3 regions of the Pseudomonas pichavaramensis genome follow, and region 1 is predicted to be linked to each of the others. Evidence: riboswitches for the same ligand, from Rfam matches in the RefSeq annotation. Region 1 holds a riboswitch; each other region holds the start of a gene.
The links. A riboswitch is a leader RNA that binds a small molecule or an ion and turns the genes downstream of it on or off. The one in region 1 is predicted to bind cobalamin.
Positions count from the first base shown of each region.

Region 2: another riboswitch for cobalamin. It lies ahead of ACJRW5_RS16995 (TonB-dependent receptor domain-containing protein); the one in region 1 lies ahead of cobW (cobalamin biosynthesis protein CobW).
Region 3: another riboswitch for cobalamin. It lies ahead of cobO (cob(I)yrinic acid a,c-diamide adenosyltransferase); the one in region 1 lies ahead of cobW (cobalamin biosynthesis protein CobW).

Region 1 is NZ_JBJKFJ010000011.1:18,147-21,415, forward strand. It holds gene cobM (precorrin-4 C(11)-methyltransferase) at 1-403, opposite strand, end outside; gene ACJRW5_RS17815 (cobalamin biosynthesis protein) at 400-837, opposite strand; cobalamin riboswitch at 925-1,120, shown strand; gene cobW (cobalamin biosynthesis protein CobW) at 1,216-2,265, shown strand; gene cobN (cobaltochelatase subunit CobN) at 2,341-3,269, shown strand, end outside.
Region 2 is NZ_JBJKFJ010000010.1:47,029-50,297, forward strand. It holds gene ACJRW5_RS16995 (TonB-dependent receptor domain-containing protein) at 15-1,922, opposite strand; cobalamin riboswitch at 2,010-2,218, opposite strand; gene dxs (1-deoxy-D-xylulose-5-phosphate synthase) at 2,430-3,269, opposite strand, start outside.
Region 3 is NZ_JBJKFJ010000005.1:208,625-211,893, reverse strand. It holds gene ACJRW5_RS10540 (cobyrinic acid a,c-diamide synthase CobB) at 1-923, opposite strand, end outside; gene cobO (cob(I)yrinic acid a,c-diamide adenosyltransferase) at 923-1,534, opposite strand; cobalamin riboswitch at 1,715-1,923, opposite strand; gene ACJRW5_RS10530 (hypothetical protein) at 1,963-2,283, opposite strand; gene ACJRW5_RS10525 (C40 family peptidase) at 2,292-2,816, opposite strand; gene ACJRW5_RS10520 (C40 family peptidase) at 2,902-3,269, opposite strand, start outside.

The DNA of each region.
Region 1 (3,269 bases):
TGAGGATCACCGTCTGGGCGATGCCGGGCAGGGTCAGCTCGGCTTCCAGCAGCGCGGCGCAGGCGGCGGTGGCGGTGACGCCGGGGATGATCTCGAAGGGAATGCCGAGCGCGCGCAGCTCGCGAATCTGCTCGCCGATGGCGCCATACAGCGAGGGGTCACCGGAATGCACGCGGGCCACGTCCTGGCCGCGTTCATGGGCCTGGCGCAGCAGTGTGATGATCTCGCCCAGGTTCAGCTCGGCGGTGTTGACCACCTGCTCGGCACGGTGGCCCTGCAGCACGGCCTCGGGCACCAGCGAGCCGGCGTAGAGAATCACCGGGCAGCTGTGGATAAGGCGCTGGCCCTTGACGGTAATCAGCTCGGGGTCGCCGGGGCCGGCGCCAATGAAGTAAACGGTCATGCACGGGGTTCTCGGTCAAACTGCGCCAGCGCGCAGGTGGCGCTGGCGCTACGGGTTCTGTCGGCCAGCAGGCGGGCGTTGTTGCCCAGGCGCGCAGCCAGGGCCAAGGCGCAGGGTTCGGCGACGGCCGGGCTGCCGGTGGCGGCCAGGGTCAGCGCGCTGCCTGGCGTCGTCTGGTAGGGTGCCAACTGCTCCGGACTGAGCCAGGTGATGGGCAAGCCAAGACGCGCGGCGAGCTGCTGCAGGCCGGCTTCTTCCTGTTTATGGCTGATGCTGGCCAGCGCCGCGAGGTTATCCACAGTCTGCCCCTGTTGCTGCAGGCTGTGCTCGAGCAGGCTGTGCAGCTCGTCCAGGCTGCAGCCGCGGCGGCAACCCAGGCCGGCGACAAGGGCGCAGGCGGGGCGTGTGGTGTGCTCGGCGGGGCTGGGCATCATGAGGCAGATTCGTCTGGGGCAGGGCAGTAGCTCATCATGGCCCCTTGCCGGCGGTCAACCGCGATTGACCGGCCCAGCCGGGCTGCGTAGCCTTCACCGTTTCGAGGTTCTTGGCCGCCGGTTGCGGCCAAGCTAAGAGGGAACAGGGTCGATGCCCTGGCTGCCCCCGCAACTGTGAACGGTCTTAAACCCTTCGATATACCACTGCCAATGGCGGGAAGGTGAAGGGCGCACATCAGTGCAGACCCTGAGCCAGGAGACCTGCCTCGATCAACCGCCATTTGCTCGGACGGGGTGTTCCGCAGCGGCCAGCACGCTCAGGCGTGCCTGTCTGCGTGCGCCCCGTTCGCCGAACTCATCGTCGCCACGGGGCCTTTCATGCAAACCCTCGCCAAACTGCCTGTCACTATCATCACCGGTTTTCTCGGTGCCGGTAAAACCACCCTGCTGCGTCACCTGCTGGCCAATGCCGGCGGCCGCCGCATCGCGGTGATCGTCAACGAGTTCGGCGAGCTGGGTATCGACGGCGATATCCTCAAGCAGTGCTCCATCGGTTGCAGTGAGGAAGAAGCCAACGGCCGCGTCTTCGAACTGGCCAACGGCTGCCTGTGCTGCACCGTGCAGGAAGAGTTCTTCCCGGTGATGCGCGAGCTGGTGGCGCGCCGTGGCGACCTCGACCACATCCTCATCGAGACCAGTGGCCTGGCGCTGCCCAAGCCGTTGGTACAGGCCTTCAACTGGCCGGAAATCCGTAACGCCTGCACCGTCGACGCGGTGATCACCGTGGTCGACAGCCCGGCGGTGATTGCCGGCACCTTCGCCGCCTTCCCTGATCAGGTCGACGAGCAGCGCAAGCTCGACCCCAACCTCGACCATGAATCGCCGCTGCACGAGCTGTTCGCCGACCAGCTGGCCAGCGCCGACCTGGTGATCCTCAACAAGGCCGACCTGCTCGACACCGAAGCCCTGGCGGCGGTGCGCGCGGAAGTCGCCGAGGAGCTGCCGCCGGCGGTCAAGGTGATCGAGGCGCACGGCGGCGAGCTGCCGCTGGATGTGCTGCTGGGCCTGAACAGCGAAACCGAGCTGCATATCGACAGCCGCCGCACTCACCACGACGATGAAGACGAAGACCACGATCACGAGGAATTCGACTCGTTCCACGTGGAACTACCGGAAACAGAGGAGGCGCGCCTGCTCGCTGCACTGAAAGCGGTGGTGGCCAAGTACGGCATCCTCCGGGTGAAAGGCTTCGCGGCGATTCCCGGCAAACCCATGCGCCTGCTGGTGCAGGGTGTAGGCCAGCGCTTCGACCGTCACTTCGACCGCGCCTGGCAGGCCGACGAGCCGCGCATCAGTCGTCTGGTAGTGATCGGCCAGCAGCTCGACCGCGAGGCGATTCAGGCCGAGCTGCAAGCGGCGCTGGCCTGAGTGATTGTGGGAGGGGCTTCAGCCGCGAGCGGGTTTGTTGATAGTCGCGGCTAAAGCCCCTCCCACAAAACGAATATGCATTTATTACGCACCCAGCCCGGCGCTCAATTGCCGGCCGACAGCATTGCCGATCTCGGCCAGACGCCCGCCGAGCTGGTCATTCTCTGCACTGGCGACTCGCACCTGTCGCTGCTGGCCGAGGCGGCCAGGCAGTTGCCGGACGACTACCCCAGCCTGCGTCTGGCCAGCCCGGCGCAGCTGAGCAACCACGCCTCGGTGGACTTCTACGTCGAGCAGGTGCTGCAGCACGCCAAGGTCATCCTCATCTCCGTGCATGGCGGGGTGAGTTACTGGCGCTACGGTATCGAGCGGCTGGTCGAGCTGGCCGGGCTGGGCGCGCAGGTGATCATGGTGCCGGGCGACGATCAGCCCGACCCGCAGCTGATGGCCATGGGCAACGCCAGCGAGGAAGACAGCCATCGCCTCTGGCAGTACCTGCGTCAGGGCGGGTTGGAGAATGCCGGGCAGCTGTTCCGCTTTATCGGCAGCCGCTGGCTGGGGCGTGGCGACAGCTGGGGCGAGCCGCAGCCGCTACCGCGCGTCGGCCTCTATCACCCGCAGCACAGCCCGGCCACGCTGCGCGACTGGCAGGCGCAGTGGCAAGCCGGCGCGCCGGTGGCAGCGCTGCTGTTCTACCGCAACCATGTGCAATCGGCGAACACCGCCTTTGTCGATGCCTTCTGTGCTCACCTGCAACAGCAGGGCCTCAACCCGCTGCCGATCGCCGTCGCCAGCCTCAAGGAGGCGGCCTGTTTTGCTCAGGTGCAGGACTGGCTGGATGAAACCGCCACGGCGCTGATCATCAATACCACCGGCTTTGCCCTGTCCAACCCCGAGGCGCCGCAGAGCCGGCCGTTCCGCCGTGATATTCCGGTGCTGCAGGCGATCTGCGCGCTGGATAACCAGGCGCAGTGGCAGGCCAGCGCGCAGGGCCTGGGCAGCCG
Region 2 (3,269 bases), on a different contig from region 1:
ACGTTTGTATCCAATTAGAGGTTGGGCGTCCAGGTCATGCCGAGCAGGAGGCTGAGAGGCTGCTCACGGTAGCCATGGTATCGGGAGTCCTCGGCGTTCTGATAGAGGACGCGGCTGTAGCCCTTGTCCAGCAGATTGTTGAGTTTGATATCGAAGCCCAGCTCCTGATTGGCCTGCCAACTGCCGCGCAGATCGAGTACGCCGTAGCCGGCGATTTCACGATTGTTGGCGGGGTCGTCGAAGCTGCGGCTGACCAACTGCCAACTGGCGCCAATGCCGAAAGTACCGATTTTACGGTCGATATCCAGGTTCAGCGTGCGTTTGGCGCGACGTTGCAGGGTATGGCCGCTGTCGCGATCACGTGGATCGATCAGGCTCAGCCCCAGCGCGGCTTGCCAGCCAAGCAGTTCATGTTGCAACGAGGCTTCGAAACCATTGATGCGGGCCGTGTCGACGTTGTAGTTGCGACCGACGAAGGTGCTCGTGTTCCACACGTAGGCGATCAGGTCGCGGACATCGGTGCGGTAGATCGAGGCTTCGAGGCGCGTCTTTTCGGCCAGTTGGCTGCGCCATTGCAACTCGTAGCTCTTCGATTTTTCCGGGGCGAGATCCGGGTTGGCGCCCCAGGAAGCAGGGCCGTAGAGGTCGTTGAAAGTGGGCACGCGGAAGCCTTCGGCGTAAGACAGGACCACGTCGTTGGTTGTGTCGAGCGGCGCGCTCAGAGCGGCGTTCCAGGTATTCTCGCTACCAAATTGCTGGTTCTTGTCGTGGCGTAGGCCCAGTTCGGTACTGAAGTGCTCGCCGCGATAGCTGTGCTGAATGAAGCCGGCCTGGTTCCAGCGGCTTTCCTCGTCGTAGGCAGTGCTGCTGTGCAGCTTGTCCTTCTGGTAATCGGCGCCGAGCAGCAGGCCGTGGCCATTCCCTAGGTCGAGGTTGTTCAGCCAGGCGACCGAGTTGCGGTAGCTGTTGAATGCATCGGTGCCGGCGAACAGCTTGTCGCGATCTTCCAGTTTGTCCTCGCCGTGGCCGATTTCCAGGCGGCTGTTCCAGATTTCGTTGAGCCGGGCATCGACGAAGGCCGATAGGCTGTTGAGGCTGTAATCGCTGTAGGGCTTGGCCGGGAAGCTGGTAAAGGTGCTGTCATCCCAGCGGCCATAGGGGTTGTCGTACTCACTCTTACCCCTCTGGTCGAGTGCGCTGAGGCCAATCTGCAGATCGTCATTGAAGCGGTGGCTGAAGTTGAGGCTGAAGGCGCGATTGCGATAGGCGTCGTGATCGGCATCGGATGCCCAGGAGGGGCCGGTGCGATCGATGCCGGCGGTTTCTTCCAGGCTGGTGTTGAGGCTGTAGCGTGTCTGCTGGTCGCCACCGGATACGCCGAGGCTGCGTTCCCAGGTTCCCTGGCTGCCGCCGGCGATGCGCAGGTAGGGATGAATGCCTTCACCCTGATCTCGACGAGTGAATATCTGCACCACGCCACCGATGGCATCGGCGCCATAGAGTGCGGAGCGGGAGCCGCGCAGCACTTCTATACGTTCAATCTGCTCGACGTTCAGATACTGCAGGCTGGCGCCGCCGGAGGAGACAGAGCCTGTACGTTGACCATCGATCAGCACCAAGCTCTGCGCATTGTTGGTTCCGCGAATGAACAGGCTGGTATTGCTGCCACGGCCGCCGTTTTGTATCACCTGTACCCCGGGAACCCGGGCGAGCAATTCATTGACGCTGGCTGGGCGCAGGCGCTCGATATCGGCACGGGTAAAGACGCTGACCGCTGCGCTGCTTTCGCTTCGTTTCTGGACATCGCGGTTGACGGTTATCAACGTATCGTCGAGTTTCAGGGCGTCGTCGCGAGACGGTGTTTCGGCCAGAGCCAGGCTTGGTGTCAGGGCGATGGCCAGAGCCAGACGAGACAGTTTCATTATCTTTCCTCAAAGGTCGGCAGACTTTCGAGGAGGGCAGGCGCAAGCGCAGACAGGGCAGCGCTTGACCGTGCTGCCCTCCGCAACACCAGTCGCACCGCCTTGGCCGGTCTCCGGGCTCTCGACCCGCATCCGCCTTCCCAGGCATGACCCAGTGGCTGTTGGACGCGGTACACGCTCAGTGCGTGCAGTCGATTACCGTTGCGGGGGCAGCGTCGGGGTTGCTCATGGAGTGCGCACCGACTTCCCGTTCAGCAGACCGTTGAAAACTACCTGCGTTGGCAATACTGCGTTAAGAACGCCCTCAAAATGCTCATTTACAACTCGTAAACTCCGCTTTTTCGGCCGTTCTTGCCTTGTCTTGCCTGCCTCGCCTACGTTTTCAACGGCTTGCTGACGCCGCTTGCGCAGCGCACCCTGGCGGAACATGAAGTGCGCGCACCTTAGTGCGCGCGCAGGTGCATGACAAGCAAGCCCGGCTCATTCGGCGATGAGCGGGGCTCATGCTCAGAGCGAGTTCAGGCGCTCGCGTACCGCGCGTTCGATGCCGGCTTCGTCCAGGCCGCACTCGGCGAGCATCTGGCTGGGCTTGGCATGTTCGACGTAGTAGTCCGGCAGGCCGAGGTGCAGCATCGGCACCAGGCGGTTCTCGACGGCGAAGAATTCGCTGACCGCGCTGCCGGCGCCACCCATGATGCTGTTTTCTTCAATGCTCACCAGCAGCTCGTGGCTGCTCGCCAGTTCACGTAGCAGGGCTTCGTCCAGGGGTTTGACGAAGCGCATGTCGACCACGGTGGCGTCCAGCGTCTCGCCAACCCGCAGGGCTTCGGCCAGCTGTACGCCGAAGGCCAGCAGGGCAACGTGCTTGCCTTGGCGGCGAACCAGCGCCTTGCCGATTTCCAGCGGTTCCAGGCCCGCGTCGAGCGGCGCGTTGGGGCCGGTACCGCGCGGGTAGCGCACGGCTGCCGGGCCGTCGAACAGATGGCCGGTGGTGAGCATGCGGCGCATCTCGTTCTCGTCGCTCGGTGTCATCACCAGCATGCCGGGGATGCAGCGCAGGTAGGACAGGTCGAAGCTGCCGGCGTGGGTCGGACCGTCCTCGCCGACCAGGCCGGCGCGGTCGATGGCGAACAGCACGTCGAGGTGCTGCACGGCCACGTCATGGATCAGCTGGTCGTAGGCGCGCTGGAGGAAGGTGGAGTAGATCGCCACCACCGGCTTGGCGCCCTCGCAGGCCATGCCGGCCGCCAGGGTCACGGCATGCTGCTCGGCGATCGCCACGTCGAAATAGCGCTCGGGGAAACGCTCGCTGAAGGCCACCAGGTCGGAGCCTTCCTTCATCGCCGG
Region 3 (3,269 bases), on a different contig from region 1:
CGAATCGCCGCCGCCATGGCCTGGTTGCTCTCCAGTTCGGACAGGTATAACTCAGGGTAACCACCCGGCAGGTAGAGACTGTCCACCTCGGGCAAGGCGCTGTCGGCAAGCGGCGAGAAATAGCGTAACTCGGCACCAAGAGCCTGCAACAGGTCGAGGTTGGCCTGGTACAGGAAGGCAAAGGCTGCGTCCCGTGCCACGCCGATGCGCACGCCGCTCAGCAGCGCCTTTGGTTCGTCGATCGGCGGCGCGGCGAAGCTCACTGCAGGCGGCAAATCGACATCGGCGCTGGCGGCCAAGGCATCGGCGGCGGCATCCAGGCGGGCATCGAGATCGGCCAGCTCAGCCGCCTGCACCAGGCCCAGATGACGGCTGGGCAGTTCTACCGCCGCACTGCGTGGCAACGCGCCGAACCAGCGGATGGTCGATGGCAGGGCATCGCGCAGAATCTCGCCATGCCGCGTGCTGGCCACACGATTGCCAAGCACGCCGGCGAAAGGCAGGTCCGGCTGGAAAGTGGCAAGGCCATGAGCCAGGGCGCCGAAGGTCTGGGCCATGGCCGCACCATCGATCACAGCCAGTACCGGCACGCCGAAGTGGCGCGCCAGGTCGGCCGCAGAGGGCTTGCCGTCGAACAGGCCCATCACGCCTTCGATAAGGATCAGATCGGCCTCGCCGGCTGCCTGCCATAGCAGACGACGACTTTCCGCCTCGCCTACCATTGCCAGATCGAGCTGATAGACCGGTGCGCCACTGGCACGGGTATGGATCATCGGGTCGAGGAAATCCGGACCGCACTTGAAGACGCGCACGCGCCGTCCCTGACGCGTGTGCAGGCGTGCCAATGCCGCGGTGACGGTGGTCTTGCCCTGGCCGGAAGCGGGCGCGGCGATCAATAACGCCGGACATTGGCGAGCGCTCATCAGAATTCGATGCCCTTTTGCGCCTTCACCCCAGCCTTGAAGGCATGCTTGACCAGGTTCATCTCGGTGACCGTGTCGGCCGCCTCGATCATCTCCGGCAAAGCGCCTCGCCCTGTCACCACCACATGCTGCAGCAGTGGTCGGGCCTCGATATCGGCGAGCACCGTCGCCAGTTCCAGATAGCCGTGTTTGAGGGCGATGTTCAGTTCATCCAGCACCACCAGTCCGACAGACTCGTCGGCCAACAGGCGCCGGGCCACGTCCCAGGCTTGCTGCGCCTTGGCGATATCGCGCTGACGATCCTGGGTCTCCCAGGTAAAGCCCTCGCCCATCACGTGGTAGCTGACTTCCTCGGGGAAACGGCGGAAAAAGGTTTCCTCTCCGGTGCTGGCCGCGCCCTTGATGAATTGCACCACGCCGACCTTGATGCCGTGGCCAAGAGCCCGGGCAACCATGCCGAAGGCACTGCTGCTCTTGCCTTTGCCATTACCGCTGTGCACCAGCAACAAGCCGTATTCATCCTGGGCCTGGGCGATCTTCTCGTCGATCAGGGCTTTCTTGCGCTGCATGCGCGCCTTGTGGCGCGCGTCGCGGTCAACGGACTCGCTCATGCTCTGCTCCTCGGCCGCAATCTCGCGCATTGCTCGTGCGGCAGCGTGAACGGCAGCCAGGAGAAGAGACGATTCTGCCCTCCTCATCCAGGCGCCAATAGCTGGTCGTGCATGCGGAAGACAAAAAAACGAACGCCCCGGAACAACCGGAGCGTTGGCCGGACAACGCCCTCCGCGATGCCGTGAAAACTGCGACAGGCCGGTCTCCGGGCTCGTGAGTGAACCAAAAGGTTCAGCGCCGCGCCTTCCCGTGCATTGCACAGTGGCCTTGAGCGGCGTTCGACTCACCTACCGTTGCGGGGGCAGCGCCGGAATGGGAACCGGCTTCCCTGTTTCACCCTTCGACCACCGCTTGCAGTGATTCGGGCACCTGAAGCAAGGCGCGCAGATTAGAGGCTGGCCACCCTGCACGTCAACGCTGATCCCGCTCAATGCCTGGGCATGAAGCCCGGCGGCTTGCGCGACAGCCACTCGACAAAGGTTCGCAGCCGCTCATCACTCAACAACGCCTCGCGAGTGTTGAAAGTGAGCGCCAACTCCTTCTCGCTGAACAATCGATGGATCTGGTTATGGCAGGCCCGGCAGACCCAGAGCGTGGCGGTGATGCGCTCATGTCGAGGGAAGCGCTTCTGCACGTAGACCTTGTCATGCAGCGCCTTGGGTATCAGATGATGGCGCGTCAACGCCACGGGGCGAGCGCAGAGTTCGCAGACCTCAGGCTGAGGCGGCAGGCGAATGGGCGCGACCATTATCTGGCTCAGGGATTGCGCGCGAGCTCAGGCGTAATCACTCGCTTGGCATCGAGGTAAACACGTTGCCAATAGACATTGTCGAGACTATCCAGGCGCACGGTTCCGCCGCTGGATGGCGCGTGCACGAAACGCCCCTCGCCCACATAGATGCCGGCATGACTGACCGAGCGCCCGCCGTTGGTGGCGAAGAACACCAGATCACCACTTTGCAGCGAATCGCGACGAACATCCGGCGTGCGCATCGCGCTCAGCTCACGAGTCGAACGCGGCAGGCTGATACCAGCGGCGTCGCGATAGACGTAGCCGATCAGACCACTGCAATCGAAACCGCCTTCCGGGGTATTGCCCCCATAACGGTAGGGTGTTCCAACCAGACCAAGCGCACGAAACAGTACATCCTCCGCACCACCCTGATAGGCAGAGGGCGCAGTGGACGGTATATAAACAGGCTTGGGAGCGGGAGCGTTACTGCTGCAGGCACTCAGCAGCAGAGCGAGGGAAACGAGGGCGACACGGGTCGTTACGGGCATAAGCGAGGCGATCCTGAGCCTGAATGGGCTCTACTGTGCCGCCTGGAGAGTAGTGGCGCAACCCCGAGGGCCACGCCATACGCCATCAGGGATGGATTCTGCTCGCAGCCTGATCGTCTGTAGGAGCCAGCGCCAGCACACGCTTGGCCTCCATGTAGCTGCGCTTCCAGTAACTGTCGTCCAGGCTGTCGATGCGCACACCGCCGCTGCGGCTGCTGCTGGAATGAATGAACTGATCGTCGCCCAGGTAAATGCCAGCATGGCTGACACGCCCACGCCCACGATTATTGAAGAGAATCAGGTCACCCGGCTCCAGATCGGCCCGCGCGACCTTGGGCGCATCCAGTTTGATCAATTCGCGCGTGGAGCGCGGCAATTCGAGACCGACTTCCTCGCGGAACAGATAACCGACGAAACCACTGCAATCGAAACCGGACTGCACCGAAGTGCCGC